4 regions of the Streptomyces sp. NPDC058045 genome follow, and region 1 is predicted to be linked to each of the others. Evidence: riboswitches for the same ligand, from Rfam matches in the RefSeq annotation. Region 1 holds a riboswitch; each other region holds the start of a gene.
What was found. Region 1 has a riboswitch for cyclic di-AMP ahead of ACFVST_RS08920 (transglycosylase family protein). Riboswitches for the same ligand answer to the same signal wherever they lie in the genome.

Region 1 (7,766 bases):
GTTGGTGACGAACAGGTCGTCGCCGACGAGCTGCACCTTGTCACCGAGCTTGTCGGTGACGACCTTCCAGCCCGCCCAGTCGTCCTCGAACAGCGGGTCCTCGATGGACACCAGCGGATACGAGGCCACCAGGTCCTCGTAGTACTCGGTCATCTCGGCGGCGGAGCGCTCCTTGCCCTCGAAGAGGTACTTGCCGTCCTGGTAGAACTCGGAGGCGGCGACATCGAGCGCGAGGGCGATCTGCTGGCCGGGGGCGTAGCCGGCCTCCCTGATCGCCTCCAGGATGAGGTCGAGCGCCTCGCGGTTGGAACCGAGGTTCGGCGCGAAGCCGCCCTCGTCGCCGAGACCGGTGGCGAGGCCCTTGTTCTTCAGGACCTTCTTGAGGGTGTGGTACACCTCGGCGCCCCAGCGCAGCGCCTCGGAGAAGGACTCGGCGCCGATCGGCGCGATCATGAACTCCTGGATGTCGACGTTGGAGTCCGCGTGCGAACCGCCGTTGAGGATGTTCATCATCGGCACCGGCAGCAGGTGCGCGTTGGGGCCGCCGAGGTAGCGGAACAGCGGCAGGTCGCTGGCCTCGGAGGCGGCGTGCGCCACGGCAAGCGAGACGCCGAGGATGGCGTTGGCGCCGAGGGAGCCCTTGTTGTCGGTGGCGTCCAGGTCGAACATCGCCTGGTCGATCAGGCGCTGCTCGGTGGCGTCGTAGCCGACCAGCTCCGGGCCGATCTGCTCGATGACGGCCAGGACGGCCTTCTCGACGCCCTTGCCCTGGTAGCGGTTGGGGTCGCCGTCGCGGAGCTCGACGGCCTCGAAGGCACCGGTGGAGGCACCGGACGGGACGGCGGCACGGCCGGTGCTGCCGTCGTCGAGGCCGACCTCGACCTCGACCGTGGGGTTGCCTCGGGAGTCCAGGATTTCCCGGGCTACGACGACGTCGATGGACGGCACGAGCATCTCCTTCTGGGATGTGACGCTGGAGGTGCGGGGTCGGAGCCGGATCGCCCTCGCCCCGCGGCACGAGCCTAACCGGCCCGCGGCGGTCGGTCCGCCGCCCGCCCGTCCCCTGGGACGAAATCAGGCCCGAATGATCCGGAACCAGGGCAAAGTCCACATGGTTTCCGGCCGCTTCCCGACCGGCGTCCGGCTGGATTCCGGGCGCTCTCCGACTGGTGGCGCAGGGGCGGGGGCGCGCACACGGACGGCCTCGCCCCGGCACGTGCGGGGGGTGTCACGCGCCGGGGCGAGGGCCGGTCATGGAGTGCGCCGCGGGGTGGTTCAGCTCAGGTGGAGCTGCTGGCCCGGGTAGATGAAGTCGGCGTCGTCGATGATGTCGTCGTTCAGCTTGAACAGCTTCTGCCAGCCGCCCTCGACATGGTGCGCCTTGGCGATCTTGCTGAGGGTGTCGCCCTTCTTCACCTTGTACTCGCCGTCGCCCTTCTTGACCTTCTTGCCGGTCGGGGTCTCGACGGTCTTCTTCTGGCTGGGCGCCGCACGGTGCTCGGAGCGGTCCGCGTGCTTCGGCGCCGCCGGGCGGGTCTGCTCCTGCTTCGGGGCCTGCTGCTGCGGCGCCTGCGGCTTGGGCGCCTGCTGCGAACCGCCGCCGTACGGGGTGCTGGACAGGCCGGTACCGCAGTTCGGCCAGGCGCCCTTGCCCTGACCAGCGAGGACCTTCTCACCGACGGCGATCTGCTGCGCCTTGGTGGCCTGGTCGGCACGCGGCGCGTACTGGGTGCCGCCGTACGCGGCCCAGGTGGAGCTGGTGAACTGCAGGCCGCCGTAGAAGCCGTTGCCGGTGTTGATCGACCAGTTGCCGCCGGATTCGCACTGGGCGACCTGGTCCCACTCGGAGGCGGTGGCGGCGGAGGCCGAACCGGCGGCCATCAGCGGCACGGCCACGGCGGCACCGGTGACACCGACGAGCGCGGCGACCCGGGTGGTCTTCGAAGGACGGCGGTGCTTGCCCTTGGAACGCAGCATGAAGTGATCCCCTCACCGACGCCTGCGAGGTGAGCTGTCGGGTTCGGGCCGGTGGGTCTCCCGGGCTCGCTTCCGAGCCACCGGGAGGATTGCCCGGCCGTGCGACCTGGCGCACGGCTTCACCCCCAGCCGGACCTGACCTTCCGTCGGGCGGCTGCGCGTCTCCGCTCAGCCCTCCAACGGCCGGGCCCGGCACTTACCTTGGGTCCCCCGCTCCTGCCTTCGGCGCTTGACGCGACGACTGTTCCCGTTCGGACGCCGGCAGGATTCGGCGGGGCGTCCGAGGGTGCCCGCGGTGGCGAGCGGTCTCGACCGTAAGCAGCCCGGGGCGGGAAATTCAAAGACGATCAGGGCTTCTGAGACTCATCTCTCACCGATCCCAAAACGGGCATCCAGTGGCGAACTACCGCTGCGTTTCGCCCGATTCAAGACGAAGATCAAGGGTCTGGCCAGGCACGATCAGGTCCGGATCGCTCCCCACGATTCCCTCGTTCCGCTCATACAGCGCGGACCATCCGCCCTCGACCCCGTGGTCACCCGCGATGGCCCACAACGTGTCCCCGGGACGCACCTTGTACGTTCCGTCCCCTTCATCCGTTTCACCCGTTCCCTCGCCATGCGCCTGGTCACGGGAGGCGTGGCGGCCGGACGAGTCGCGGGCCCCGCCCTCGTCGGCGGCGCCACCGCGGTGGCGGCCGGAACCGGCCGGGTCGGCGGACGTGGGGCCGCCGGAGGGGTGGGCGGATTCGGCGGGGGCGGATTCGGTGGGCGCGGCCGAAGTGCCGTCCGCGGGGCGAGAGTTGTCGGAAGTGTCGCCTTCGCGGTGGTTCTTGTCTGCGGAACCGGTGGACGGAGTGGAGGAGCCCGCGGGGTCGGCGGCATCGGTGGAGCCGGAGGAGTCCGGCGAGGGGGATGAGTCGGGCAACTGGGACGAGTCCGGCGATCCGGAGGCTTCAGGCTTGTCGCTGGCGGTACCGGAGTCATCGGAGCCGCCGGAACCTCCTGACGTCTCGGGGGAAGCGGACGAACTGGGCGAAGCGGACTCGGCGGTGGCGCCCGGGTCCACCCCCACGCCCCCAGCGATCTTGCCGAGCCCCGGCACCAGCGCACAACTCGGCCACGCCTGCGGCCCCTTGTCGGCCAGCACCTTCTGCGCCACGGCTATCTGCTGAGACCGGCTCGCCAGATCCGCCCGCGGCGCGAAATCAAGACCGCCGTACGACTCCCACACCTTCTGCGAAAGCTGAAGCCCCCCGTAGTAGCCGTTGTGCTCGTTCGCACTCCACGATCCGCCGCTCTCACAGTCGGCGAGGCGATCCCAGGTCGCAGCGGTCGCCGCGTGCGCGCCGGAGGCGCCCAGCAGCGGGATGGCGATGGCGGAGCCGGCCACCCCCGCCGCGACGACGAGAGCAGGGGCCTGGCGGGGGCGGCGGTGCCGACCGTTCCCGGAAAGCATCTGATTGCCTTTCGCGTGACAGAGGTGACAACCAAGGCGACAACTCACCCAGGTCACCAGTGAACGTAGCCGGGTCGAACACCTGTCACAAGTCGATGCATCAGCGATAACGCACACATCACATTCATGACGGCACGTCAGAAACCCTCTGACCAGCGGACGGTGTGAACTCCACCGGCAACGTCCGCAAACCCCGCATGATCAACCCGCCCCGCCACCGCAGATCGGACAAATCCACCGCCAACCGCAGATCGGGAAGGCGCCGCAACAACGTCCCCAACGCCACCCTGCCCTCCAACCGCGCCAACGGCGCCCCCAGGCAGTAGTGGATCCCGTGCCCGTATCCCAGATGCTGATTGTCCACCCGCGCCAGATCCAGCAACTCAGGCCCCTCGAACCGCTCCGGATCCCGATCCGCCGCAGCCAGCACCACCAACACCGGATCACCCGCCGCAATACGCTGCCCACCCAGCACCAACGGCTCCCGCGCGAAACGCCACGTCGCCATCTCCACCGGCCCGTCAAAACGCAGCAGTTCCTCGACCCCCGTCTCCAGCAACGCCTCCCCCGCATCCCCGGAAACCAGCGCCGACTGCAACAACCCCCGCTGCTCCGGATGCGTCAGCAACGCGAACACCCCGTTGCCGATGAGATTCACCGTCGTCTCAAAACCGGCGAACAGCAGAATGAACGCCATCGCCGCCGCCTCGTTCTCGGTGAGATGCTCCCCGTGATCCGAAGCACGGATCAGACCAGAAATCAGATCGTCACCGGGATCCTCCCGCTTCCGGTGAATCAACTCAGCGAGATACCCCCGCATCTTCTTCACCGACCTGGCCACCCCACCCCGCGGACCCTTCCCATGGCGGATCATCATCCCCGCCCAGTCACGGAAGTCATCCTGATCCTCCCGCGGCACCCCCAGCAGATCGCACACCGCATAGATCGGCAGCGGAAAAGCAAACTCATGAATAAGATCCGCCTCCCCCCGCACCGCGAAAGCATCGATCAGACCATCCGTCAACTCCTGTACTCGCGGCGCGAATTCAGCCACCCGCCGAGGAGTGAACGCCTTCGACACCAGCCGACGCAACCGCGTGTGATCCGGCGGATCGATATTCAGCAGATGCGTCATCAACTCGGCTTTCCGCTCCCCCGGAATACCCGTACGACCCCGCGCGTCCGCCGGCTCATCATGATGAGCCGGATTCTTACTCAACCGCCCATCCGCCAACGCCACCCGCGCATCCGCATACCGCGTCACCAACCAGGCCTCCACCCCACTCGGCAACCGCGTCCAGAACACCGGCGCATGCTCCCGCAACCACGAATACGCCGGATACGGATCCGCCGCGAACTCCCACGAAAACAACTCCGGACACCCGGACAACTCCGGAGAGCGGACAGGGGCGGAAGGCGGACCGGTACGGGACTCGTCGTGCATGAAGGGGACGGTACCGGGGGGGACGGGGCCAGGGGGCGGTGGGCCCAGGAGGGGCACTGGGCTCAGGAGGGGATGGGCTCAGGAGGAGCGGTGGGCGGCTTCCGTCGCGCGGATCGCATCACGGTACGCGCGGGCCGCCACACGCAGCGCAGCCTCCGGATCGACCCCCTCCGCCTCCGCCCGCACCGCCGTCGCCAGCAACTCGTACCCCAGACCACTCCCCGCAGGCAGCGGCACCTCAAGCCCCGCCGTCCGCACCCGCGAGGCAAGCTTCGCCGCCAGCGCCAACCCCGGCTGCCCCAACGGCACCCCGTCCGTCACCGACTCCCGCTGCTTCGCCTCCGCCTTGGCACCCAGCCACAACTCCCGGACATCCTCCGGGGTGTGCGCCACCGCGTCCCCGAAAATATGCGGATGGCGATGGATGAGCTTGGCGACGATGCCGCCCGCGACATCATCGATGGAGAAGGCCGCCACCTCGGCCTCCTCCTCGGCCTCGGTCCCGGCCTGGGTGCCATCGGCGTCAGGGCGGTCGGCGGGCAGTCCGTCCTCGGCGATCCGGGCATGGAACACGACTTGCAGCAGGACATCCCCCAACTCCTCCCGCAACTCGGCCCGATCCCCCTCCTCGATCGCCTCCACCAGCTCATACGCCTCCTCGATGGCGTACTTCGCCAACCCCTCATGCGTCTGCCGCGAGGACCAAGGGCACTCCATCCGGATCTGATCCATGACCTGCACCAGATCCAGCAACCGCGCCCCCGGCAGATCGTACGAAGCGGGCAGAAGTTCCAGATCCGGCATGTCCACCCGCCCCGATCCCGCCAGCCGAGCCAAGCCGTCCGTCAACTCCGGCTCGCCCTCCCCCACAGCGACCACCACCACCGTCGCCCCACCGGCACACGCATCCACCAACTCCCGCGCGCCGAGCCGGACCTCCTCCACCGGCACACCCGCCTCCCGCAGATACGGAAGCTGCGGATGCGCCGGATCGGAACACACCACCCGATCCGCGTCGTGCAACAACCGCCACGCCTGCCACGACAGCAACCCCGGCGCCACCCGATGACTGGTGGTGAGCAGCACGATCCGCCCCGCCTCGGAAGACGGCGGAACCGGGGAAGCAGGGACCGGAGAGGAAGAGGAAGCGCTCGAACTCATCACCCCTCGAACGTAACCCACCCACGCCCCACGCCGGACCGTGCCAGAAACCCGAAGGTCACGAGGGGAGGGGCGGGGGAGCGGTAGGGGCGGGGCCAGGGGCGCCCGAGGGTCAGTAGCCGCTACCGCTTACGGCGCCCGTACCGGTCAGGCCGCCTACACCGCTCACGCCTGCTTCCGCGGTGCGGCCGACACATCCCTCAGCCACGGAGTACGAGCCTCCGCCCGAGTGCTCTTCGTGTCGTCCCAGGCGCCGTACCGCGGATTGAGGTCGATACGCAGCGACTTGGACGCCTCCGACAACCGCTTCCAGAACGCGGCCTGCCCCGCCGCCCCGCTCCCATCCACCCCGAGACGGTCATACAGCTTCCGCGCCTCAGCCTCCGTACGCAGACTCTCGTCCAGCCGCTCCGGCGCCACCCCGTACCGCTGCAACCACGTCGCCTCCAGCGCCTTCGGGCCACCCGCCCCCTGCTCCATGGAAGTACGCAACGCCTGCACATCCCGGGAACTGACCTTCACCCCGGCATCCGAGGCCGCCTTGTGCAGCACCCGATCCCGCACCATGGACTGCAAGGTGTCCCGCGTCAGACTCCCGGACCTCGCCACGACCTGCTGGTACTGCGAGTCGTCCTGGACCGCAGAACGCTGCGCGGCCCGCACCTCCCCGACCCTGCCCTGCAACTGCGCCACGGAGATCCGCTCACCACCCACCACGGCCGCGGCGCCAGGGTGCGTATCGCTGCCGCAGGCGGTCAGCAGCGGAGCCGCGGCCAGCATGGCAGCGGAGGAAACGACGAGCGCGGTACGGCGACGACGGCGGTGCAAGAGAGCCTCCCGGCGGCGAGATTGTGCTTCGGTGCACAAAGTCCAGCGGTGATCGATGGTAGGCAGTCGGAGTGGCTCAGGCCACTGATTCGACAGCACTGCTTCGACCAACGAGCTGGTTCCTCTGGGGGGGGGACCCCCTCCCCCTCCCCTCCCCCCCCCAGTGGTTCCACTCCCCCGCGGCCGCCCCCACCCGTGCGCGCCCGCCTGTACGCGCCTGCCCGTGCGCCGACTCCTACGGCCACACCTGCCAGCGCTCACTCACCCTCCGGGCAGCCGTTCGTCCTGGTTGCCTTCCCTTGGGTGCTCCGTGCCGTCAGCGGGCGTGGAAGCGTTCCGGGGCTTGGGTCGGGTTGCCGCCGGTGGGGAGTTTCTGGTCGGGGCAGGTGGTCAGGACTTTGCGCATGGCGTCGCGTTCGGGGGCGGTGACCCACAGGTCGTACTTCTTCTTGACGGCGACCTGCCCGGCTACGTAGGTGCACTGGTAGTTCTTGTTGGGCGGGAGCCAGGTCGCGGTGTCGCCGTCGCCCTTGCTGCGGTTGGGGCCGGCGTCGACGGCCAGCAGGTTGAGCGGGTCGTTGGCGAGGGCTATGCGTTTGCTGGCGTCCCACTGCCTGGCGCCCTTCTGCCAGGCGTCGGACAGTGCGACGAGGTGGTCGATGTCGACCAGGCTGCGGCCGCGGCGGAAGTTCACGTCCTTTCCTGAGTACGGGTCGGGGTGGAGGGATCCGGAGACCACCTTGCAGTCGCCGTCGCTGAAGGCGACTTGCCGGAGGTCGCGTTGGAGTATGTCGTCGCGGGTGTTGCAGCCGTTGGAGTCGGTGTCGGCCCAGGCGCTGCCGAAGCGGTTGCGGGCGTATCCGGTGGTGGGGCCGCGGTCTTTGACGGTGAGCTCGTCGA
Region 2 (7,766 bases), on a different contig from region 1:
GCTGCTGGCGATGGGCCTGCACGCCGCCTGGAACAGCTCACCCAAGCTGGGCGACTACGGTTTCGTCGCGGTGTACGCGGCGCTGATGGTGCCGGTGTTCGCCGTGGTGACCTGGCTGGTGGTGTGGACCCGGCAGCGGGAACTGCGCACCGTCCGCACCGAACTCCCCGCCTACACACGGGCCGGCTGGCTCGGTCCGCAGGAGCCGTGGGCGCTGGGTTCGATGCGGGCCCGGCGGCTGGCGCGGGACCGGGCGCGGCACACCCCGGGCGGCGGCCGCCCCGCCGCACGCACGGTGTCCGAGTACGAGGCGTACGCCACCTCGCTGGCCTTTCTGCGGCACCGCACCCGGCGGGCCGGGCGTCCGGGGCCCGACTACGCGGCGCGGGAGCGGGCGCTGCTGCACGAGTTGTGGTCGCGGCGGGCGGTGGCCGGGCCGGCCCTGGAGTACGCGGCGCGGGCGGCGGCCCCGGTGCCCGTCCCACCGTGGGGCCCCTGGCCCGCCTGGGACCCCCGCACCGCACCCCACCCCCACCTCAACCCGTACGCACACCCGTCTCCGCTCCCGTATCAGCACCCGTATCCCAATCCGTACGCGCAGCCGCCCGCCCCGCAGCGGTACCCGGGCGGTGCGGGAACGGGCGGTGCCTGAACGGGCTTTGCGCGGGCGGGTGTTGGGGGCGGGCGCAGGCCGGCGGCCCTGGCGTCGGGGGGGTGTCGCCAGGGCCGCCGGGGTGTGGGGTGTCAGGGGTTGATGCCCTTGTTCTGGAGCCAGCCCAGCGGGTCGATGGCTCCGGCGCCGCCGGGGTGGACCTCCAGGTGGAGGTGGGGGCCGGTGACGTTGCCGGTGGCGCCGACGCGGCCGATGGTGTCGCCGGTGGTGACCTTCTGCCCGGCGCTGACGTTCAGCGAGGACTGGTGGCAGTACCACAGCTCGGTGCCGTCATCGAGTTCGAGGACGGTGCGGTAGCCGTAGGCGCCGGCCCAGCCGGCCTCCTTGACGGTGGCGGTGTGGATGGCCTTGAGGGGGGTGCCGGTGGGGGCGGCGAAGTCGAGGCCGGTGTGGTGCCCGGAGGACCACATGGCGCCGGGGTCCCCGAAGTGCGAGGTGAGGGTGTAGGAGACGGCGGGGAGGCTGAAGCTCTTGGCGAGCTTGGCGAGGCGCTCCCGCTCCCGCTTCTTCGCGGCCTCCTCGGCGGCCTTCTTCTTCGCCGCCTCCTTCTTGGCCTTGATGTCGTCCGCGGCCTTCTTCTGCTGGCTGGCGGCCTCTTCGGCGGCCTTCTGCGCGGCGGCGTCCTGGGCGGCGGCAGCGGCGGCGGACGAGGCGTGGTCCTGCTGTTGCTCGGCCTGCTGGAGGATGCGGCTGCGCAGTGCCTCACCGGCGTCGGTGGTGCCGTCCTCGGTGTCGGTGGTGGTGAGCCCGGCGCCGGTGAGCGGTGCGGCCTGGGTGGTCGTCTCGTCGCCGGAGTCGTCGGAGATCAGGGAGCCGACGCCGGGCAGTGACTTGGCGTCGGGCAGGGAGTCGGTGACGGTCGACAGGTCCGGTACGGAGACGCTCACCGGGGGCTTGCCCTGCGCGGAGGCTATGCCGCCGGCGCCGACCGCGGCGATCACGCCGACGCCGAGGACGGTGGAGGAACGGGCCAGGCCGCCGCGCTGCTTGGCGACACGGTGCCGGCCGCGGACCGGGCGGACGGTGTCCTCGGTGGGGTTCCACTCCTGATAGTCGTCCTCGGCCTCGGGCTGCTCGGGGCCCGGGTAGGCGTCGAAGTAGGCGGTGCCGTGGCCTTCCGCCTCCCACTGGTCCTGGTAGGCGCCCTGGTGCTGGTAGGCGCCGCGGGGGGCGGGGACGGTGAAGGCGCGGGTGCTGCCGTAGGGGTCGAACCCGTCGGGGAAGGCGCCGTGGGGGTGGGGCGCGTAACGGGGCTCGGGGGCAGGGCGGTTGGACGCCACGGGGGCGTGCTCCTTTCCTTCCTTCTCGCCTACCGGGTTAGCTGACGGGTTCGGAGCAGGAAGGTCTCCTACCGGCTTCCTTCACACAGGCAGGGAAGGAGGCCGGATTCACCCCAAGTTGGTGGTTCCCCGGTTCCCTTGCGGGATTCGGCGCGTGCGCACGGAGCCGACGCTGGTGACGGCTGGGACGACCGCGCTGCGTTATCGAACGTTAATAGACGAGGGGGTTCGATTCCAAGCCGTTCCGGCTGATCGTTGACGGCGGGGCAGCGGACTTTTCGGGGCACCTGCGGGCGGATGCGGCCGAGTTGAACCGCGTTCCGCGAAGTGCGCGCTTCTGACGGGTGCTCAGTTCCGGTGCGCAGCGGCGTCGCACGGTCACCCCTGGTAACGCGGGCCTCGCCTGCGGCTCTTTCACCGCGGCCGGATGCCCTCCGGGCCGGTCCACGGGGTGATGGGGCGGCGTACCGCGAGTAGCGCCAGGTCGTCGGTGGACCCGTCGCCGGTGTAGCGGCGGACGTCTTCGACGAGGGTGGTGAGCATGGCGCCGGGGGTGCGGAAGACGCGGCCGGTGAGAAAGGTCACGGGATCGTAGAAGGTTCCGTGACGGTCGCGGGCCTCGGTGAGGCCGTCGGTGAAGAGGAGGAGGGTGGCGCCGGGCGGGAAGTCGGTCTCGGTGGACCGGTCGGGCCGGCCGCCGAGGTCGCCGAAGCCCAGCGGGAGCGCGGCCTCCGCGGGCGGCAGTTCGCGGAGTCTGCCGTCGACGGCGAGGAGCAGCGGGTCGGGGTGGCCGCGGTTGAGGAGCCGCAGCCGGGATTCGCCGTGCGGGATCTCGACGAGGACGGCGGTGGCGAAGCTCTCCAGGGCGGCGTCCCGGCCGGGGCCGGTGGCGGGTTCGTCGCCGTAGCGCAGGACGGCGTCCCGGCTGAGGGCCCGGTCGAGTCGGCGGGCGACGGCCTCCAGGGTGTTCTCCCATTCCGCGGCCTCCCGGAAGGCGCCGATGACGACGGCGACGGCGCCGACCGCGTCCATGCCCTTGCCGCGTACGTCGCCGAGGACGATGCGGATGCCGTGCGGCGTGTCCTGCACGGCGTAGAAGTCGCCGCCGATGAAGGCCTCCGCCTGGGCGGCCTCGTAGCGGGCGGCGATGTCGAGGCCGGCGAGGCGGGCCGGCGGTGCGGGCAGTACGGCGCGCTGTGCGGCTTCCGCGACCTGCCGTGAGGAGGCGAGCAGGGCGTCGCTGCGGCGTACTTCGCGGTTGATGAGGACGGCGAGCAGGCTGACGACGAGGAAGGTGGCGATCCCGCTGACGCCGCGGGTCTGGGCGATGTCGCCGACGTCGAGGCGGCGGACGATCATGATGGCGAGGGAGGCGAGTCCGATGAGCACGGTGCCGCGGAGCCGGTAGAAGGTGGCGGCGACGAGGGGCGGCGCCACCAGGACCGGCACCACGCTGTAGCGGACCGGCACCACGGCGACGACCAGGGCCGACACGGCGATCAGCAGCACCGGCAGGGCGCGGACGAAGTTCTGTTCGGTGAGGAGGCGGCTGGCCGTGTGGGGCACCGGGCCGGGCTGCCCGTTCTCGTCTGATATTGGCTGGCCCACCTGCGTCTCCCGCCGCCTCGCGCCCGCTGCGGCGCCCCGTACAGGTTCTCCCGCCGCGGCCGACCCGGCGACCCGTGCGGTCCGACCGGTCTACGGGGTCCGGCCGGGAACGCACCGAGGGGCCGGAACCATTTTCTGGTTCCGGCCCCTCGGCCTTCAGTAGCGGGGACAGGATTTGAACCTGCGACCTCTGGGTTATGAGCCCAGCGAGCTACCGAGCTGCTCCACCCCGCGTCGATGAGTTGAAGTGTACGCCATTCGCGGGGTGCCGCGCACATCGCGCCCGGCAGGTCACTTCCCGGGGCTGTCGTCGTGGGTGAGGGTCTCCCAGGCGACGAACAGGTCGTCGGTGCCGGCGGGCCGGGTCCTCCGGTTCAGTTTGTCGGTCTGCGGCAGCGACAGATGGAGCCGGTTCTCCAGGTGGTTGGCGTCGACCTCCAGGTCGGGGCCGAGGGTGCGTTCCACCTTGCCGCCGCAGAGCCAGCCGGGGGCGCGGGCGCCGAGCTGGTAGCGGGAGTGGAATTCCAGGGCGGCCTTCAGCCGGTCCTTCACCCCGGAGTACAGGTCGACGCCCTGGTGCCAGGCGGTCTCCGCGATATGCCCGGTGGCGGCGAGCGAGTAGCCGACGTGCATGAAGTTGCGGCAGGTCTCCTGCCCGAGGCCGTCGGCGTAGACGTTCTGCCCGAACCAGTAGGTGTCGATCTGCCGCGGGGTGCGGGAGCTGCTGCCGGGCACCGTCCTGGGGCTCTTCCCGTCGGAGGAGAGGTAGAAGTACGCGGGGACGCGGGACTTGAAGCGGGCGAGGGAGGTGTCGAAGGTGCGGTGGTCGTCGAGGAAGACGGCGATGGCGATGGCGGCGTCCGTCATGGCGAGGTCCCAATTGCCGTTGTAGTCGGGGACCTTCTTGTCGACCTCGGGCAGGTACGCGGTGCGCAGCATGGTCTCGAAGCGGTGCACCCGGGGCTCGGGCCAGCCGGCGCCGGTGTGGCGGACGATCTCCGCGGCGCGGGCCCAGGTGGAGCCGGCCCACGCGGTCTGGAGTCCGGCGTTGCCGTCGGTGTGCCGTTTCACCTCGGCGGACCAGGCGTCCATGATCTGCTCGGCTTTGGCGGCGTGCTGCCGGTCGCGGGTGATGTACCAGAGGAGGGCCTGGGTGTAGGCGGCGACGGCGTCCTGGCGTTCCTCCACGCAGCCGTGTCCGGGGCGGGTGTCGGGTGGGCACTGCACGGTTGCGAAGGGGGTGGCCCGGTAGGCGAGGGAGCCGTACTTGCTGTCGCGCATGGCGAGGTAGGAGGAGAGCCAGGGCTGCTTGCCGGCGTTGACGCGGTCGCGTGCGGTGTCGAGTTGGGCTTTGCTGACGACGACTCCGGGGTGGTGGAAGTCGCCGTTCCCGACGGGCTTGGCGTGGGCGGTGGTGCTCGCGCCGGGCAGGGTGCCACAGGAGGCGAGCAGCGAGACCAGCAGCGGCACCAGCAGCAGCACCAGCGGTGCACCAGGGCCTCGGGCCTGCCCGAGACGCACCCGTGGGTGCTGCCGTGCCGTCGTCATCTCCACCTCCGGGTAGGGGTGGCGGACCGGTGCGGCCCGCCGATGCCCTCTGGCAGCGTGCCGCGGGATCGGCGGGTGCGCAGGGCGGGTTGCGCCGTGCGGGCCACGCCGCAACCCGGGCGGCGGAGGAGGAGGTGGTCGCGGGTCAGTCGAGGCCGGCGGAGGCCAGCCACTTCTTGGCGGCGTCCATGGGGTCCTGATGGTCGTTCTGTACCTGGGTGTTGAGCTTCAGCAGGGTCGCGGTGTCGAGCTTCGCGGACACCGCGTCCAGGACGCCGGCGGCCTTCTTCGGCAGGTCCGCCTTGCGTACCAGCGGGACCACGTTCTCGAATCCGAAGAGGTTCTCCGGGTCCTTCAGGGCGAGGAACTTGTTCTTGGCGATGCCGGGGTCGGTGGTGAAGACGTCACCGGCCTGGATGTTGCCGCTCTTGAGGGCGGCGGTGGTGAGGGGGCCGCCCGCGTCGAGTGCCTTGAACGACTTGAACTCCACGCCGTAGACGGACTTCAGGCCCTTGAGGCCCTGGTGCCGGGGCTGGAACTCGGGTGAGCCGCCGATGACCAGGCCGGGTGCGGCCGCCTTCAGGTCGGCGATGGTGGACTTCTCCGTCAGGTGGTACTTCTTCGCTGTCTCGGCGTTGACGGTGACGGCGTCCCGGTCCTGTGCGGGGGAGGGCTGGAGGAGGGTCAGCTTCTTGTCGAGCTTCGCCTTGACGGCGGTCTGGGTCTCGTCGACGGTCTTGGGCGCGGCCTTGCTGTCGAGGTAGGCGAGGAGGGCGCCGTTGTACTCGGGCAGCACGGTCAGGGTGCCGTTCTTGATGAGGCCGTAGGTGGTTTCGCGGCTGCCGATGTTCGGCTTGTAACTCACCTTGATGCCCTGGGACTTGAGGGCTTCGCCGTAGATGTCGGCGAGCAGGATGGACTCCGCGAAGTTGTTGGATCCGACGACGACGGTGCCGCTGTCCGCCTTGTCGTTCTTCAGCGGGTCGTCCCCGGCGGAGTCACCGGAGGAGCCGCAGCCCACCAGTGCGGCGGCCAGTACGGCCACGCCTGCGAGGGTGCGCGTACGGGTGTGTGCGGTTGCGTTCACGGTGTCCCATCCGGGTCTGGGCGTCGGGTGGGGCGCGCCGGTCGCGGTGCGCTCCTCGGACCGATCAGATCACCGCGTTCGGCGCCCACACTCGTCCCGGTGCCCCTTCTTGACCAAGATGTGATTGTTGACCCCCCGGGGCTGCTGTCAATTCCTGGCGGACTCGTGCGCATCAGCTTCCGTTGTGGCTACGCTCGGAGCCCGCTCAGCACGATCGACCCTTCTGACGGGCCGTGGCGGAACCGGCCGGCCCGACCACCGGCCCGGCGCCGCACGGCCACCGCCCAGTCCCCCGAGGAGGCCTTGGTGCCTGCGCACCGGACAGACGCGCCGGGACAACCCCCCGGCACCATCAGGCCGTTGGTGCGCCGCCGTGTGTCCGGCCTCCTCGACCGAGTCCCCTTCCGGCGCAAGCTCGACGCACTGTTCGTGGTGCCGCTGACGGTGGTCGCCGTACTGCTCGGCTACACCGGCTACGACCAGATCGTGCAGGCCCGTGCCGCCGCGGCCACCGCCCAACTGGTGCGGGACAGCGCGAAGGTGGCCGAGTTGGTGGACGCGGTGCAGACGGAGCACCGGCAGGCACTGGTGCTGTCGCTGCGGCACGCGGCGGCCGCCCCGGAGGACCCGAAGCCGTCCACGGCGCGCTTCCGTGCCGCGCAGCACGACGTCGACTCCCGTGTGGAGCAGGTGCGTTCGGCGTTCGGTGAGCGGCTGCCGCGGTCCGAGGCACAGGCACTGAGGGCGCTCGGCGGGCTGACCAGCCTGCGCCGCTCGGTGGAGGAGGGCCCGATCCCCGCCGACAACGTCGACCCCGCGTACGGCACCGCCGTGGACGAGCTGCTCACCGGGCTCGGGTTCGGTGACTCCCGGTCCGTCACCGGTGCCTCCGCCAGCGGTCTCCTGGACGCGCTGCTGCGGGCCGACACCGCGCACGCCGCCTTCGAGACCAGTGTGTTCTCCGCACGCACCGGCGACCCCAACTCCCTCATCGAGTTCACCGGCGCCGTCGGCGACTACGAGCAATACACGTACCAGGCACGGCGGTTCACCCGGTTCGCCAGCCAGCAGCAGGGCGCGGAGCTGGCGGAGATCGAACGCAGCGCGTACCAGGCGCAGATCGCTCAGCACTACGCCGCGCTCCAGGTCGACCCCAGCGGCCTGGTCGCGGACAGTCCGGCGGAGGTCAAGGCCGCGTTGCGGGAGGCGCTGCGGGCCGATCCGACGTATGAGCGGCAGGCGCGGAACCGGCTGCGTATCGTCCGCTCCCTCATCGGGCAGATCGCCGCCCAGACCGAGCGGGCCTCGGACACCGCCTGGTGGCGGGCGACCGCGCTGCTGGGCGGCTGCCTGCTGGCGTTCGCAGGCTGGATCACGTTCACCTGGATGACGCGCCGCTCGATGATCCGCACCGTGGCCGCGCTCACCGGCGCCGCCGAGTCCGTCGCGGAGGCCGCCAAACGTGAACTGGCCCGGGTGGACGACACCTTGGGCGACGCCGACGACGACGCCCCGCCCAGACTGCCCGCGCTGCCGGTGCCGGTACGGGACGAGATCGGCGCGCTGGCCG
Region 3 (7,766 bases), on a different contig from region 1:
GATACTCACGCAGGCGGGGTACTCATGCCATGGAGTGGTCATGCGGTCGTTCCATTATGTGATGCGGGTGTGACACCGGGGAGGACGCGGAACGGCCGCCCGCGGATGCCCGGCCGATGTCACATCCCGCCGGGGCCACTCCGTCATAACCGGTGTCGGACGTCGCGACGGGCGCCCGGTGTACGCAACTCATCGGAGGTGTCTCCCATGGCCAGGATCTCCCTGGATCCGCCCCGTACCGCTTTCTTCCGCCTCATGGAGTGGTACTCGAAGCGCACCTACGGCAAGGTGCTCGACCCGGGCAAGGCGCTGGCGCACCAGCCGCGGGTGCTGTGGAGCTATCTGCGCTTCGAGCAGTCGCTGGCGCGCTGGAAGCGGCTCGACCCGACGCTGAAGTCGCTGGCCGAGATGGCCACCGCGGCCTCGATCGGCTGCTCCTGGTGCATGGACTTCGGCTACTGGGAGAGCGTCTCCCGGGGCGTTGCCCGGGAGAAGGTGGAGGCCGTACCGCAGTGGCGGGAGAGCGAGGTGTACACCCCGCTGGAGCGGGATGTGCTGGAGTACGCGGAGGCCGTCACCGCGACCCCGCCCACCGTCGACGACGAGCTCGCCGCCCGCCTGCTGGACCGGCTCGGCGAGCCCGCGTTCGTGGAGCTGACGATGATGATCTCGGTGGAGAACCTGCGCTCCCGCACCAACGCGGCCCTGGGCCTCACCAGCCAGGGCTTCAAGGAAACCTGCGCGGTACCGCAGCAGCACACCACCGCCACCACCGCGACCGGGGGCACGCCGACCTAGGTCGTGTGCGGGCTGTCCGGGCCGACGCCGACCTCGCGGGCCGGATCGACTGGTCGGTGGTCGGCGTCGACTCGGCCTCCTGCGGGGACGGCGCCCCGGCAGAACCTGGCTCACCGTCGGGTTCGGGAACGTCGACCGGTTCGAGGGCGAGGGTCGGTGGTGTCGGTGGTGTCGGTGGTGTCGGTGGTGTCGGTGGTGCAGGCGGATGCGGGCCGGGCCAGGGCATCGCCCCGTGGGTACAGACCGCCTGAGCAACGAGGGTGTCCGGTAAGGCCGTTGCCCGTCCCGGGCGGCCTATGATGCGGCTTCCGGCCTCCACTCTCCTTGGGAAGACGTATGAGCGAGATCAGCACCGGCACCGGAAGAGTGGTCGTGAACCGGGCCATGTCGCTGGACGGTTTCATCGCCGGCCGTGGACATGCGATGGACTGGATCGCCGAATATCTGACCCCGGACGACGTCCCGGAGGTCATGGCGGCCACGGGGGCCATGCTCATCGGCCGCGGCACCTACGAGGTCGCGCGACGGATGGCCGACGAGGGCACCGGCTACGACGGGGGCGCCCAGTTCGTCCTCACCCACCGGCCGCCGGAGGAGCCGGACCCTGCGGTCACCTTTCTCACCTGTGGACTTGAGGAGGCCGTCGCCACGGCACGCCGCGCCGCGGGCGGCAGGAACCTGGAGATCCTCGGTGCCGACGTGGCCGCCCAGTGCCTGCGGCACGGGCTCGTCGACGAGATCCTGGTGTACGTGCTGCCGGTGCTCCTCGGGGACGGTGTCCGCTTCTCGCCCCCGAGCCTCGGCAGGGTCGAGCTGGAACCGTTCGGCAACACCCAGTCGGGCGCCGTCACCACGCTCCGCTTCCGTGTGCGGGAGCAGTCGCGGCGCGGGCTTGCCGACGCTGTGGGGGACGGCGGGAACTGAGTTTCCGCAGCCCCACCCAGGCTGTCCCCGCCGCCCTCGCGCCCCCGTCCCCCGACCTCGGGGACCTCGAAGGAACCTCGGGTGGACCCCGTTTGGGCAGGCGCCCCGCCGACGACGGCCGAGCGTCAGGTCCGCAATGACTTGGCCGAACTCCGCCACCGGGGACCGCCCGAGTCCCCCTCGGGGCGGTGGTGCCGGGGCGTCGTACCTTCTTTCGGGAACCGCGGCCGGGACTTGCGGGCGGCGGCGGCCGCGTACTGGTGGGCGGGTGCAGGGGGCCGAGTCGACACCGGCCAGCGACCGACCCGCCAGAAAGCCATATGTTCCGCCGGACACGACCCAGGCCCGCCGTACCTGCTCGGTACCTACTCCGTGTCCTGGATCGGCAGCAGGTCCGGGCGTTTGGCCTCGATGTGGTCGCCGGAGGATTCGCCGCGGAGGCGGCGTCCGATCCAGGGCACCAGGTACTCGCGGGCCCAGTGGATGTCGTCGCGCCGCAGGTCGAGGGTGCCGCGCGGCGGTTCCGGGGGCCACGGCTGGTCCGGGTCGGCGGGCACCTCCAGGCCGAGGACCTGCGCGGCGCGGAGGGCGACCCGGGTGTGGCCCTCGGGTGAGAGGTGCAGCCGGTCGCCGTCCCAGGCGCGGCGGTCCTGGACGGTCTTGAGGGACCACAGGTCGAGCACCGGGCAGCCGTAGCGGTCGGCGACGGCGCGGACATGCCCGTTGTAGGTGGCGATCTTGCCGCGGAGCCGCTTGAGCACGGGCACATCGCGGGTGTCGAAGCCGGTGGTGACCATCACGGTGCCGACTGCGGAACTGAGGTCGGCCACCGCGCGCTCGAAGCGTTCGGCCACGTCGTCCGGGTCGGTGCCGGGGCGGATGATGTCGTTGCCGCCGGCGCAGAACGTCACCAGGTCGGGGGCGAGTTCCCGGGCCCGCGGCACCTGGTCGGCGACGATCTGGTCGAGGAGTTTGCCGCGTACGGCGAGGTTGGCGTAGCGGAAGCTGTGTTCGGGCACGCGGTCGTCGAGGAGGACGGCGAGGCGGTCGGCCCAGCCGACGAAGTGCCCGTCGCGGCCCGGGTCCCCGACGCCCTCCGTGAAGCTGTCGCCGAGGGCAGCGAAGGACCGGATCGCGTCACTGGTGAAGGATGTCGGCTCTGCCACGTGACGACATCCTTCACCGCGACCAGTGACCTACGCCACCGTAGCCAGGCGTTGACGGTGGGTGAGATACGCCACCCGGCCGTCCGCCGTGCCCGGGATCAGATGGTCAGGCCGTGCGAGCGCAGATAGGCGACCGGGTCGACATCGGAGCCGTAGTCCGGGCCGGTGCGGATCTCGAAGTGCAGATGCGGTCCGGTGACGTTGCCGGTGGCGCCGGAGAGCCCGATCGGCGTCCCGCCGGACACCTGTTGCCCTGCGGCGACGGCCAGTTGGGACAGATGCGCGTACTGCGAGTACCTGCCGTCGTCGTGCCGGACGACGACCTGGTTGCCGTAGGCGCCGCCCCACCCGGCGGAGACGACGGTGCCCGCGGCGACGGCGCGCACCCCGGTGCCGGTGGGCACCACGAAGTCGGTACCGGTGTGGTAGCCGCTGGACCACATCCCGCCGGCCTGGTGGTACGGGGTGCCGACGGTGGCACCGGCCACGGGCAGCGCATAACCGCCGGCGGAGGCGGACGCGGCGGCGGGCTTGGGGGCGGCGGCCTTGGGGGCGGCACTCCGGGGTGCGGTCTCGGCGGCGGTCTCGGGTGCGGCCTTCGCCGCGCCGGGCTTGCCGAGGGTGAGTCGGAGACCGGGGTGGATCAGCGACGGGTCCGAGCCGATGGCGCCGCGGTTGTCCCGGTACAACTGCCGCCAGCCGCCGTCGACTTGCTGCGCCTTCGCGATCCGCGCCAGGCAGTCCCCGGCCTGCACGGTGTAGGTGGCGGCGGACGCGGTCCCCGTCGCGGCCCGGGTCTGCGCCGGGGCCTGGGCGGGCTTGGCGGACTGGCCGGGGGCGGCGTGCGCCGCGGGGGCACCCAGCAGCGGCAGCGCGAGCGCGGCGCCCCCGGTACCGGCCACGGTCAGCGAGCGGGACAGGAAGGTCGTGCGGGTACGGCGGTGTCTACCCTTCGCGGGCATGGCGGGTCCTCTCCGGCGCCTGCGAGGTGAGCTGTCGGGTTCGGACTGGAGATGCCCGGCCGCCTTCTCGTAGCGGCTTCACCCCTAGCCGTCCGGGACGGCGTGGTACCTGTCGGGTCCCCCGCTCCTGCCGGCAGTGGGTCGGTTGGATTCCGGACGGTGGCAGGATTCGGCGTCCGTCCGGAGTGAGCGCGACCGTAGGCGAATGCACGTGGCGGCGACAAGCACGGAATGCGCGGGCGGAATGCTTTTCCCAGATCCTTTACGGAGAATGCGGTCACGCTCCGTGGACCGTTGATCTTCCGGAATTGCGGGAACGTTCTCAACGCCCGCCACTTCCCGCCCTCTTACCCACCCGCCTCCCTTCCGGCCACCACCACCCACCGTCACCACTATGATCCTGCTCACCCTCTCGCGCCTCATAACCCGGCATTCCAGGGCGACTTGGGGCGAGTGGTGACACTTCCGATGTGATGGCAATCGCCCGGTTTCCTCAACGCGCCTCTATATGGCCTTATATACGGCAGACCGGAACAGATCGACTCGCAGCCCATGATGTGCGACCCATGCTGTACCGCCGCCCCATGCCGTAGGGTCGGGACTTCGTGCCCATCGGCGAGCGGAGCCGGTGGCCGAACGGGAGGAGCCCACGTGACGCAGCAGGTCCCCTCGACCGAACCCCGACTTGACGGTGTGCGCAATTTCCGCGATGTGGGCGGGCTGCCCACCACCGACGGCCGGCAGGTGCACCCGGGACGGCTCTTCCGCAGCGGCCATCTCGCGCACGCCACCAAGGCGGACACCGAATTCCTGCGCACCCTGGGACTGCACACCGTCTTCGATTTCCGTAATTCCGCCGACCGCGCCCTGGACGGTCTGGATGTGGAGATCGACGGCGTACGCAATGTGAGCATTCCGCTCAACGACCCCGCGGACGGCGCCGAGTTCTGGAAGATGGTGCGCCACGGCGACCTGGACCAGCTCCGTGCCCTGCTCGCCGAGGGCCGCGCCGCCCAGCGCATGATCGACTCGTACCGGGTGCTGATCACCGACCGCACCGACGAGTTGGGGCGGGTGCTGCGGTCGCTCGCCGAGGACAGTGTGCCGGCGCTGATGCACTGCGCGGCCGGCAAGGACCGGGCCGGGGTGACCGTCGCCGTCACCCTGCTCGCGGTGGGTGTGGAACGGGACGCGGTCGAGGCCGACTACCTGGAGTCCAACGCGCGGCACCGCCGGTACCGGGTGCACCGCGCCGGCAACGCCCCGGGCGGCACCTCCGACGAGGTGATGGAGCTGCTCAGCCCGCTCTTCGACGCCCGCGCCGAGTATCTGGCGGCGGCCTTCGACACCATCGAGTCCACCTGGGGCGGGACCGAGGCCTATCTCACCGAGGGCCTGGGGCTGACCGCCGAGGTGCGGGAGCGGTTGCGCGCCCGGCTGCTGGACTGACCGCCCACACCTACCGCTATCCGGACTCCGCGCCCAGCTTGAAGAGCAGGTACAGGAACGCCGCCAGGCCGTGCACCACGACCACGTACACCACCAGCCGGATCCAGATGGAGCGGGGCAGTTTGTCCTCGGGAACCATCCGCCGCACCGGGGCCTGGGGGGTGGGGTCGTCCTCCGGGTGGACCGGTGGGTTCACGGGGTGCCTCCCGGGGCGGTGTGGCCGGCGGCCGGGCCGAGGCAGAGTGCGGCGGCCGGGCTCTGCAACAGCGTGTGCAGGAAGAGCAGTTCGAGGCCGTCCTCGTCGGCGGCGGCGATCCGGTGCGGGGTGAGCGAGTCGAAGTGGGCGCTGTCGCCCGGCCCGAGGAGGCGGGTGCTGTCGCCCAGCCTGAGCCGCAGCCGCCCGCGCAGTACGTACAGCCACTCCTCCCCCGGGTGCACTCGCACGATGTCGCCCTGGCTGCCGTACGGCACCCGTACCCGCAAGGCCTGCATGGCGCGGCCGGGCGCACTGGCCTGGAGGTAGGTCCAGCCGCCCGCGGTGTTCGGCTCCATGTCGGCGGAGCGGATCACCGAGCGGGGGTCGGCGGGTGTCTCGCCGAGGAGGTCGGCCACGGTGGTGGCGTAGACCCGGGCCAGGGCGAGGAGCATCGGCAGGGAGGGCTGACGGCGGCCGGTCTCCAGCCGGGAGAGGTGGGCGGGCGAGAGTCCGGCGTCGCGGGCGGCGGCCTCCAGGGTGAGTCCGGCGCGGCGGCGCAGCTCGCGCAACTGGGGTGCTACGGCGGTCAGTTCGGCTGCGGTGGGACCGGTCGGCTCCGGGGCTGCGGGGCCGGGCGGCTCCGGATCGGATGCGCTCATAGTTCGATTGAGCCAGAGCAATGCCTCCCAGGCAAATAACTTGCCCGAGAGGCAAAAGAGCTTGGGTCCGCTCAGCGGTGGGCGATGGCCTGGGTCACCAGTGTCCTGCCGAAGTCCCACATCAGGCCACTCCCGTGGGCGTCGTCCATCACCGCGGTGAAGGCGGCGACGAAGCGGTCCACGTCCTGCTCGGTGAGCACCAGCGGCGGGATGAGCTTGATCACCTCCAGGTGGTCGCCGGAAACCTGGGTCAGGATGCGGTGCTTCTGGAGCAGCGGCACCACCACCATCTGCGCGAACAGGCCCTTGCGCGCGGCCTGCAACATGGCCCAACGGCTGCGCAGCTTCAGGGACTTGGGGCGCCCGAACTCGATGCCCACCATCAGCCCCCGGCCGCGTACATCGCTCAGCAGCTCATAGCGGTCGACCAGGGCGGCGAGCCTGGTTCTGAGGAGGTCGCCGGTGGCGCGGGCGTGCGCCACGGTGTGCTCGTCCTCCATCACCGCGAGGACGGCCAGCCCGGCGGCCATGGCCTGTGCGTTGGCGCCGAAGCTCGCCGAGTGGACCAGGACCCGGTCCATCGACGCGTACACCTTCTTGAAGATCCAGTCCTTGCCGAGGGTGGCGCTGACCGGTACGTATCCGCCGGAGAGCGATTTGGCGACGCACACCAGATCCGGTTCCACCCCCGGCTCGTGCTGGTAGGCGTAGAAGTCGCCGGTGCGGCCGAGGCCAGTCTGCACCTCGTCGGCGATGAGCAGGGCCCGCCGGCGGTGCAGCATCTCCTGGGCGGCCTTCAGATAGCCGGGCGGCGCGGCGTGCACCCCCTTGCCCTGGATGGGTTCCACGATCAGCGCGGCCACATCGCCCCGGGCCAACTCCCGTTCCAGCGCGTCGAGATCACCCAGGGGCACCGCGGTGTCCGGCAGCAGCGGGGCGAAGCCGTCGCGGAAGCCGGACTCGCCGTTGACGGAGAGGGAGCCGGCGGTCAGCCCGTGGAAGGAGTGCTCGCAGTACAGGATCCTGGGGCGGCCGGTGGCGCGGCGGGCGAACTTCAGCGCGGTCTCCACCGCCTCGGTGCCGCTGTTGCCGAAGAACACCCGGTCCAAGTGCGGGCTGTGGGTGAGGAGTTGCTCGGCGAGCAGGCCGGGCAGCGGCTGGCAGTCGAAGCGGGTGAGGTCCGCGAGGGAGGCGTCCAGCACATCGTGCAGGGCCTGGCGGACGACGGGGTGGTGGCGGCCGAGGCCCATCACACCGAAACCGGCCAGCATGTCGAGGTAGTCGTTGCCCTCGGCATCCCAGAAGTGGGCGCCCTCGGCCCGCTCGTAGACCTTGTCGAAGCCGATGGTGTGCAGCATCCGCGGCAGTTGGTGGTTGAGGTGCCTGGCGTGCAACTCGTAGCGTTCGGCGCCGCGTTCGGCGAGCAGGCGGCCCAGGTCGAAGCCCCAGGCACCCGGCTCCCCGGGGTGGGCGGCACCGGCTGCCGCGGGGGTGGACGGGCTGCTCATCGGGGTGTCTCCTTGGCTGCGAGGGCGGCACCGATCCGCCCGGCGATCTCCACCGGAGTGAGTCCGATGTCGGCCAGCATCTCACTGCGTCTGGCGTGCGCGAG
Region 4 (7,766 bases), on a different contig from region 1:
CGCGGACGAGGTGCGCGACATCGCCCGCGCCCGGCTGCGCCCCGACAACCGCGCGGTCCTGGTGTACGAGCCCGTCATCCCCGCCGGCGAAGAGAACGAGCAGGAAATCGAGCAGGAAACCGAGCTGGAAAACGAGGCGGCGAAGTGACCGAGCAGACCGCACCCGCAGTCGCCATGGAGTTCCACCCGCAGCCGGAGCCGGGCGAGGCCAGGCCCTGGGCGTTCCCCGCGCCCGAGCGCGCCACCCTGGACAACGGCCTCACCGTGCTGCGCTGCCACCGCCCGGGACAGCAGGTGGTCGCCGTGGAGGTGCTGCTGGACAGCCCGCTGGACGCCGAGCCGGCCGGTCTGGACGGAGTGGCGACGATCATGGCGCGCGCCTTCTCCGAGGGCACCGACAAGCACTCCGCGGAGGACTTCGCCGCCGAACTGGAGCGCTGCGGCGCCACGTTCGACGCCCACGCCGACCACCCGGGGGTGCGCCTCTCCCTCGAAGTGCCCGTCTCCCGGCTGCCGAAGGCCCTCGGCCTGCTCGCCGACGCGCTGCGCGCCCCCGCCTTCGACGACAGCGAGGTCGAGCGCCTGGTACGCAACCGCCTGGACGAGATCCCGCACGAGACGGCCAACCCGGCCCGCCGCGCCGCCAAGGAGCTGTCCCGCCGCCTCTTCCCCGCCGACTCCCGGATGTCGCGGCCCCGCCAGGGCACCGAGGAGACCGTCGAGGGCATCGACGCCTCCGCGGTCCGCGCCTTCTACGAGAAGCATGTGCGGCCGGCCACCGCCACCGTCGTCGTGGTCGGCGATCTGGCCGCCACCGATCTGGACGCGATCCTCGCCGACACGCTCGGCGCCTGGACCGGGGACACCGCGCCGGCCCGCCCCGCGCCGCCGATCAGCGCCGACGACACCGGCCGGGTGGTCATCGTGGACCGCCCTGGCGCCGTCCAGACCCAGCTGCTCATCGGCCGGATCGGCGCCGACCGGCACGACCGGGTCTGGCCCGCGCAGGTCCTCGGCACCTACTGCCTGGGCGGCACCCTGACGTCCCGGCTGGACCGGGTGCTGCGCGAGGAGAAGGGCTACACCTACGGGGTGCGGGCCTTCGGGCAGGTGCTGCGGTCCACCGCGCCGTCCGCGGAGGGGAGCACGGGCGGTGCGGCGATGCTCGCCATCTCCGGCTCGGTCGACACGGGCTCCACCGGGCCCGCGCTGGGCGACCTCTGGCAGGTGCTGCGCACCCTGGCCGCGGACGGCCTCACCGACGCGGAGCGCGATGTCGCGGTCCAGAATCTGGTGGGGGTCGCCCCGCTCAAGTACGAGACGGCGGCGGCTGTCGCCTCGACGCTCGCGGAGCAGGTCGAGCAGGGGCTGCCGGACGACTACCAGGGCCGGCTCTACCAGCGGCTCGCGGACACCGGCACGGTGGAGTCCACCGCCGCGGTGGTCAGCGCCTTCCCCGTGGACCGGCTGGTGACGGTCCTGGTGGGCGACGCCGAGCAGATCGCCGAGCCGGTACGGGCGCTCGGCATCGGCGAGGTGTCCGTGGTCACCGGCTGACCACGCCTCCCGGCACGTGCCCCGCCCGCACCCTCAGCGGTGCGGGCGGTGGCGCGTCTCGGAAACCGATGTCCCCTCACATGTCCGAATTAGTACGGACGTTGCCCATCTGTCTGTGGCATACGCCTCAAAAGCGGTGATCCGTTTGTTGCCCGGGAGTTGTCCCGTTTAGCGTCGGTCCGGCTGTTCGTCAGGCAGTACGCCGCGCCCGCGGCACCGGGCAGCCATCGCCGAGTCCCCCGAAGTGTGAACCGGGGGAGCCGGGGACCCACCAGTCCCCCCGGGGTGAATCGGGCGCCGTGCCAGGGCCCGTAGGAGACCTTCCTGCTCCGAACCCGTCAGCTAACCCGGTAGGCGACAGGGAAGGAAAGGACGACATCGCCCCATGGCGTTCACCCGTGCCACCGGGAAGCACAGACGGCCCAGCCGCCTCAACCGCAGCACCGCGCAGGCCGCCGGCATCGCCGCGCTCACCACCACCGGCGTCGTCGGCACGCTCGCCGGACCCGCGCTCGCCGCCGACGAAGGCACCCGGGACACCGGACTCATCCGCGCCGTGGACCTCGGCCAGTCGATGGCCGCTCAGATCGACGACCAGGCCGCCGCGCAGCAGGAGGCCGCCGAGGTCTCCGCCGCTCTGGCGAAGGCGGAGCGGGACGCCCAGCGGCACGCCGCCGAGGCCAAACGGACCGCCGAGGCGAAGGCGAAGAAGATCCGCGCGGCCAAGGCGAAGAAGGCCCGCGAGGCGAAGGAGCGGGCCGCTCGCGCCGCCGAGCGCAAGCGCCTGGGCAGCTATGTCCTGCCGATCACCGGCTCCTATGTCTCCACCGGCTACCACGCCGGCAGTTCCCTGTGGTCCTCCGGCAGCCACACCGGTATCGACTTCCACGCCGCCACCGGCACCCCGGTGCACGCGGTCGGCTCCGGCACCGTGGTCGAGGCCGGCTGGGGCGGCGCCTACGGCAACAACGTGGTGCTGCGGATGCACGACGGCACCTACACCCAGTACGGACACCTCTCGTCCATCGGCGTCTCGGTCGGGCAGACCGTGACACCCGGCCGGCAGCTCGGGCTCTCCGGCGCCACCGGCAATGTGACCGGCCCGCACCTCCACTTCGAGGCCCGCACCGGCCCGGACTACGGCTCCGACATCAACCCGCTGACCTACCTCCGCTCGCACGGCCTCAGCGTCTGACCGTCCCCGCACGGTGAAGCCCCGACTCGACCGAGTCGGGGCTTCACACCTGTGCAGGGCGGCCTCAGACGGTCTCGGGCAGCTCCTCCAGACCCTCCGCGACCAGCTTGGCCAGACGGTCCAGCGCGACCTCCGCACCCTCGGCGTCCGAGGCCAGCAGGATCTCCTCGCCGCCCTGGGCACCCAGGCTCAGCACCGCGAGCATCGACGCGGCGTTGACCGGTGCGCCCCCGGCCTTGGCGATGGTGACGGGAACGCCCGAGGCCGCGGCGGCACGGACGAAGAGGGAGGCGGGGCGGGCGTGAAGACCCTCGGCCCAGCCGACGTTGACGCGGCGCTCAGCCATGTGATGCTGCCCTTCAGGTGTCGCAAAGTTGTCTAGACCAGTGTTGCATACCGTCTGCGGTACCCGGAGAATAGCCGCCCGCCATAGCCCCGCGCCCGGTGTGCAGCCCAAGCCTGCGCCCCCCCGGGCCGGCACCGCTACCCGTACCCTGGGCCCCATGCAGACCCCGTCGGACCGGCACGCCTACCCCGACCACTGGGAGGCCGATGTGGTGCTGCGCGACGGCGGCACCGCACGGATCAGGCCCATCACCCCTGACGACGCCGAGCATCTGACCGACTTCTACGAACAGGTCTCGGACGAGTCGAAGTACCTCCGCTTCTTCGCGCCCTACCCGCGGCTCTCCGACAAGGACGTGCACCGCTTCACCCACCACGACTACGTGGACCGGGTGGGCCTCGCGGCCACCGTCAGCGGCGAGTTCATCGCCACCGTCCGCTACGACCGCATCGACGCCCGGGGCCGGCCCGCCGCCGCACCCGCCGACGAGGCCGAGGTCGCCTTCCTGGTGCAGGACGCCCACCAGGGCCGCGGGGTCGCCTCCGCACTGCTGGAGCACATCGCCGCGGTGGCCCGGGAACGCGGCATCCGCCGCTTCGCCGCAGAGGTGCTGCCCAGCAACATCAAGATGGTCAAGGTCTTCACCGACGCGGGCTACCGGCAGCAGCGCAGCTTCGAAGACGGCGTGGTGCGGCTGGAGTTCGACCTGGAACCCACCGAGGCCTCGCTCGCCGTGCAGCACGCCCGCGAGCAGCGCGCCGAGGCCCGCTCGGTGCAGCGTCTGCTGCGCCCCGGCTCGGTCGCGGTGATCGGCACCGGCCGGGCCCCCGGCGGCGTCGGCCGCAGCGTCCTCGACAACCTCCGCACCGCCGGCTTCACCGGCCGCCTCCACGCCGTCAACCGCGCCTTCGAACCGGACCGCACCGCACTGGACGGGGTCCCCGCCCACCGCTCCCTCGGCGAGATCACCGACCGGGTCGACCTCGCGGTCCTCGCCGTCCCCGCGGCACAGGTCCCCCAGGTCGTCACCGAGTGCGGCGAACACGGCGTCCAGGGACTGGTGGTGCTCTCCGCCGGTTACGCGGAGAGCGGAGACGCGGGCCGCGAACGGCAGCGGGAACTGGTACGCCAGGTCCGCTCCTGGGGGATGCGCCTCATCGGCCCCAACGCCTTCGGCATCGTCAACACCGCGCCCGACATCCGGCTCAACGCCTCCCTCGCCCCCGAACTGCCCCGCCCCGGCCGGATCGGGCTCTTCACCCAGTCCGGCGCCATCGGCATCGCCCTGCTCGCCCGGCTGCACCGCCGCGGCACCGGCCTCACCGGCCTGGCCGGCGTCTCCACCCTGATCTCCGCGGGCAACCGCGCCGACGTCTCCGGAAACGACGTCCTCCAGTTCTGGTACGAGGACCCGGAGACCGAAGTCGGGCTGATGTACCTGGAGTCCATCGGCAACCCGCGCAAGTTCAACCGGCTCGCCCGGCGGACCGCCGCCGCCAAACCCCTGGTCGTGGTGCAGGGCGCCCGGCACCACGGCGTCGCGCCCCTGGGCCACGCCGTCCCCGCCACCAGGCTGCCGCACGCCACCGTCTCCGCGCTGCTCCGCCAGGCCGGCGTCATCCGCGTCGACACCATCACCGAACTCGTCGACGCCGGGCTCCAACTCGCGGGCCAGCCCCTGCCGTCGGGCCCCCGGGTCGCCATCGTCGGCAACTCCGAATCCCTCGGCCTGCTCACCTACGACGCCTGCCTCTCCGAAGGGCTGCGCCCGCTGCGCCCCATGGACCTCAGCACCGCGGCGGGCCCGCGGGAGTTCCACCGGGCGCTCACCGAGGCGCTCGCCGGGGACCTGTGCGACGCGGTCGTGGTCACCGCGATCCCCTCGCTCGGGGAGGACTCCGCCTCCGACGAGGAACTCGCCGCCGCCCTGCGCTCCGCGGTCGAGGCCCACCCCGCCAAGCCCGTCTCCGTGGTCCATGTGGAACTCGGCGGCCTCGCCCGGGCACTCTCCGCCGCCGCCGTCACCGGCCCCTCCGCCCCCCGCCCGGCCACCGGCGAAACCGCCCCCGACACCGACCGGCCCGCTCCACCCACCGCCCCCGACCCCGGCGAACCGGCCGCGCCCACCCGCCACACACCTTCCGCTCCCACCCGCCACACACCTTCCGCTCCCACCCGCCACATCCCTGCCTACCCGGCCGCCGAGCGGGCCGTGCGGGCGCTCGCCGAGGCCGTCAACTACGCCCAGTGGCGCCGGGAGGCGGGGGAGCCGGGGCGGGTCCCCGCGTTCGAGGACATCGACGAGCAGGCCGCCGCCGAGCAGATCGAACGGCTCCTCGCCGGCCCCGCCGCCGAGGACCCGCAGGGCCTCACCCTCGACCCCGGCGACACCGCCCGCCTGCTCGGCCACTACGGGGTGCGGGTACGCCAGGCGCTCCCCGCCCCCGGCTGCGAGGAGGCGGTACGGGCCGCGGACACCCTGGGCTACCCGGTCGCGCTCAAGACCACCGCGCCCCATCTCCGCCACCGCGCCGACCTCGGCGGCGTCCGGCTCGACCTGGCCGACGAGGAGCATCTGCGCGGCGCCTACCGCGAACTCACCGACACCTTCGGCACCCCGGCCGAACTGCGCCCCGTGGTGCAGGCCATGGCGCCGCGCGGAGTCGACACCGTGGTCCGTACCGTGATCGACCCCACCGCGGGCGCCGTGCTCTCCTTCGGTCTGGCCGGAGCCCCCTCCGAGCTGCTGGGCGACACCGCGCACCGCCTGATCCCCGTCACCGACCGCGACGCGCACTCGGTGATCCGCGCCATCCGCACCGCGCCCCTGCTCTTCGGCTGGCGCGGCTCCGACCCGGTGGACACCGCGGCCCTGGAGGAACTGCTGCTGCGGGTGTCCCGGCTGGTCGACGACCACCCCGAGGTGATCGCGGTCGCCCTGGAGCCGGTGGTGGTGGCCACCCACGGGGTGTCCGTACTCGGCGCCGAGGTCCGGCTGGCCCGGCCCCCGGCCCGCGGCGACCTCGGACCGCGCACCATGCCCGCGTACTGAACCGGCGCCCTGCCCGGACCGCGGCCGACCGGGCATGGCCGGGGGCCCGCCCGAGGGGGGCCGGAAGCCGTCCGCCGGGCGGGATCCGGTGTCGGTGCGGGGCCTTAGGATGGAGCGCATGGCCAAGACAGGTACGACGACCCAGGGGCTGCGCACGGCGATCGAGCGCAGCGGCTACTACCCGGCGCTGGTGGCCGAGGCGGTGGAGGCCGCCGTCGGCGGCGAGGCCATCGGGTCGTATCTGGTCCATCAGGAGACCACCTTCGACGCCAACGAGGTCCGCCGGCATGTCACCGTCCTGGTGCTCACCGGCAACCGCTTCATCGTCAGCCACACCGACGAGCAGGCCGCCGACTCCACCTCCCCGGCGCCCTACGCGACCACCTCCACCGAATCGGTCAAGATCGACCGGATCTCGTCGGTCGTGGTCAGCCGCGTCGTCTCGCACCCCGAGTCCTACACCCCGGGCACTCCGCCCCGCGAGGTTGTCCTCACCATCGGCTGGGGCGCCGTCTCCCGCATCGACCTGGAGCCCGCCGCCTGCGGCGACCCCAACTGCGAGGCCGACCACGGCTATACGGGCAACACCACCGCGGACGACCTCAGCCTCCGCGTCAGCGAGGCCGGGGACGGCCCGGACGCGGTGAGCCAGACCCTGGCCTTCGCCCAGGCCCTCTCCGAAGCCACCGCCGCCGCACCGGACAGCCGCCGCTGATGGCCGAGCCCGCAGCCCAGGACCCGGCCCGCCCCCTCCGCGCCCTGCCCGCCTGGGACGAGCCCGAGCCGCTCCCCATCAGCTCGGCCCCGCTGCCCGCATACGGCTCCGGCTCCCTCGCCGATCTGCTGCCCACCCTCGCCGCTGGCCTCGGCGTCCCCGGCTTCGAAGCCCGGATCACCGAGCTGGCCCCGGCCGACCGGGTCTGCGTCTTCCTCGTCGACGGGCTCGGCTGGGAGCAGTTGCGCGCCCATCCCGAGGAGGCGCCGTTCCTCACCTCGCTGCTGCCCGGCTCCCGCGGCGGCACCGGCCGCCCCCTCACCACCGGCTATCCCTCCACCACCGCCACCTCACTGGCCTCCGTCGGCACCGGCCTGCCCCCCGGTGAGCACGGCCTGCCCGGATACACCGTGCGCAATCCGCAGAGCGGTGAGCTGATGAACCAGCTCCGCTGGAACCCGTGGACACCGCCCAGGAGTTGGCAGCCCCACCCCACCGTCTTCTCCCGCACCGCCGCGGCCGGAGTGCACACCGCGCAGGTCTCCTCACCGAAGTTCGCCGACACCCCGCTCACCCAGGTCGCGCTGAGCGGCGGCGGCTTCCACGGACGGCTCTCCGGCGAGGAGCGGATGGACCTCGCCGCCCGCCAACTCGCCTCCGCCGACCGCGCGTTGATCTACACGTACTACGCCGAGGTCGACGGCAAGGGCCACCGCTTCGGGGTGGACTCGGACGCCTGGCGGGGCCAACTCACCTATGTGGACCGGCTGGTGGAGCGCCTCGCGGACCAACTCCCGCCGCGCAGCGCCCTCTACGTCACCGCCGACCACGGCATGATCGACATCCCCTTCGACGCGGAGCACCGTATCGACTTCGACGAGGACTGGGAGCTGCGCGCCGG

Region 2: another riboswitch for cyclic di-AMP. It lies ahead of ACFVST_RS24695 (M23 family metallopeptidase); the one in region 1 lies ahead of ACFVST_RS08920 (transglycosylase family protein).
Region 3: another riboswitch for cyclic di-AMP. It lies ahead of ACFVST_RS01195 (M23 family metallopeptidase); the one in region 1 lies ahead of ACFVST_RS08920 (transglycosylase family protein).
Region 4: another riboswitch for cyclic di-AMP. It lies ahead of ACFVST_RS13870 (M23 family metallopeptidase); the one in region 1 lies ahead of ACFVST_RS08920 (transglycosylase family protein).

What each region holds. Positions count from the first base shown of each region.
Region 1 is NZ_JBHVRR010000010.1:28,602-36,367, forward strand. Features, by position in the region: gene eno (phosphopyruvate hydratase) at 1-954, opposite strand, end outside; gene ACFVST_RS08920 (transglycosylase family protein) at 1,276-1,977, opposite strand; cyclic di-AMP (ydaO/yuaA leader) riboswitch at 1,982-2,215, opposite strand; gene ACFVST_RS08925 (transglycosylase family protein) at 2,381-3,433, opposite strand; gene ACFVST_RS08930 (cytochrome P450) at 3,558-4,877, opposite strand; gene ACFVST_RS08935 (MazG family protein) at 4,956-6,038, opposite strand; gene ACFVST_RS08940 (SurA N-terminal domain-containing protein) at 6,204-6,866, opposite strand; gene ACFVST_RS08945 (HNH endonuclease family protein) at 7,183-7,766, opposite strand, start outside.
Region 2 is NZ_JBHVRR010000053.1:17,392-25,157, forward strand. Features, by position in the region: gene ACFVST_RS24690 (PrsW family intramembrane metalloprotease) at 1-652, shown strand, start outside; gene ACFVST_RS24695 (M23 family metallopeptidase) at 745-1,953, opposite strand; cyclic di-AMP (ydaO/yuaA leader) riboswitch at 1,965-2,116, opposite strand; gene ACFVST_RS24700 (PP2C family protein-serine/threonine phosphatase) at 2,368-3,561, opposite strand; tRNA gene ACFVST_RS24705 (tRNA-Met) at 3,722-3,795, opposite strand; gene ACFVST_RS24710 (alginate lyase family protein) at 3,853-5,109, opposite strand; gene ACFVST_RS24715 (ABC transporter substrate-binding protein) at 5,255-6,196, opposite strand; gene ACFVST_RS24720 (ATP-binding protein) at 6,560-7,766, shown strand, end outside.
Region 3 is NZ_JBHVRR010000001.1:248,577-256,342, forward strand. Features, by position in the region: gene ACFVST_RS01180 (carboxymuconolactone decarboxylase family protein) at 208-798, shown strand; gene ACFVST_RS01185 (dihydrofolate reductase family protein) at 1,135-1,722, shown strand; gene ACFVST_RS01190 (SGNH/GDSL hydrolase family protein) at 2,088-2,888, opposite strand; gene ACFVST_RS01195 (M23 family metallopeptidase) at 2,987-3,850, opposite strand; cyclic di-AMP (ydaO/yuaA leader) riboswitch at 3,854-4,035, opposite strand; gene ACFVST_RS01200 (tyrosine-protein phosphatase) at 4,502-5,299, shown strand; gene ACFVST_RS01205 (DUF6126 family protein) at 5,316-5,495, opposite strand; gene ACFVST_RS01210 (helix-turn-helix domain-containing protein) at 5,492-6,154, opposite strand; gene ACFVST_RS01215 (aspartate aminotransferase family protein) at 6,226-7,662, opposite strand; gene ACFVST_RS01220 (1-deoxy-D-xylulose-5-phosphate synthase N-terminal domain-containing protein) at 7,659-7,766, opposite strand, start outside.
Region 4 is NZ_JBHVRR010000018.1:23,016-30,781, reverse strand. Features, by position in the region: gene ACFVST_RS13880 (M16 family metallopeptidase) at 1-148, shown strand, start outside; gene ACFVST_RS13875 (M16 family metallopeptidase) at 175-1,557, shown strand; cyclic di-AMP (ydaO/yuaA leader) riboswitch at 1,776-1,929, shown strand; gene ACFVST_RS13870 (M23 family metallopeptidase) at 1,943-2,752, shown strand; gene ACFVST_RS13865 (HPr family phosphocarrier protein) at 2,817-3,098, opposite strand; gene ACFVST_RS13860 (GNAT family N-acetyltransferase) at 3,256-6,150, shown strand; gene ACFVST_RS13855 (DUF5998 family protein) at 6,269-6,865, shown strand; gene ACFVST_RS13850 (alkaline phosphatase family protein) at 6,865-7,766, shown strand, end outside.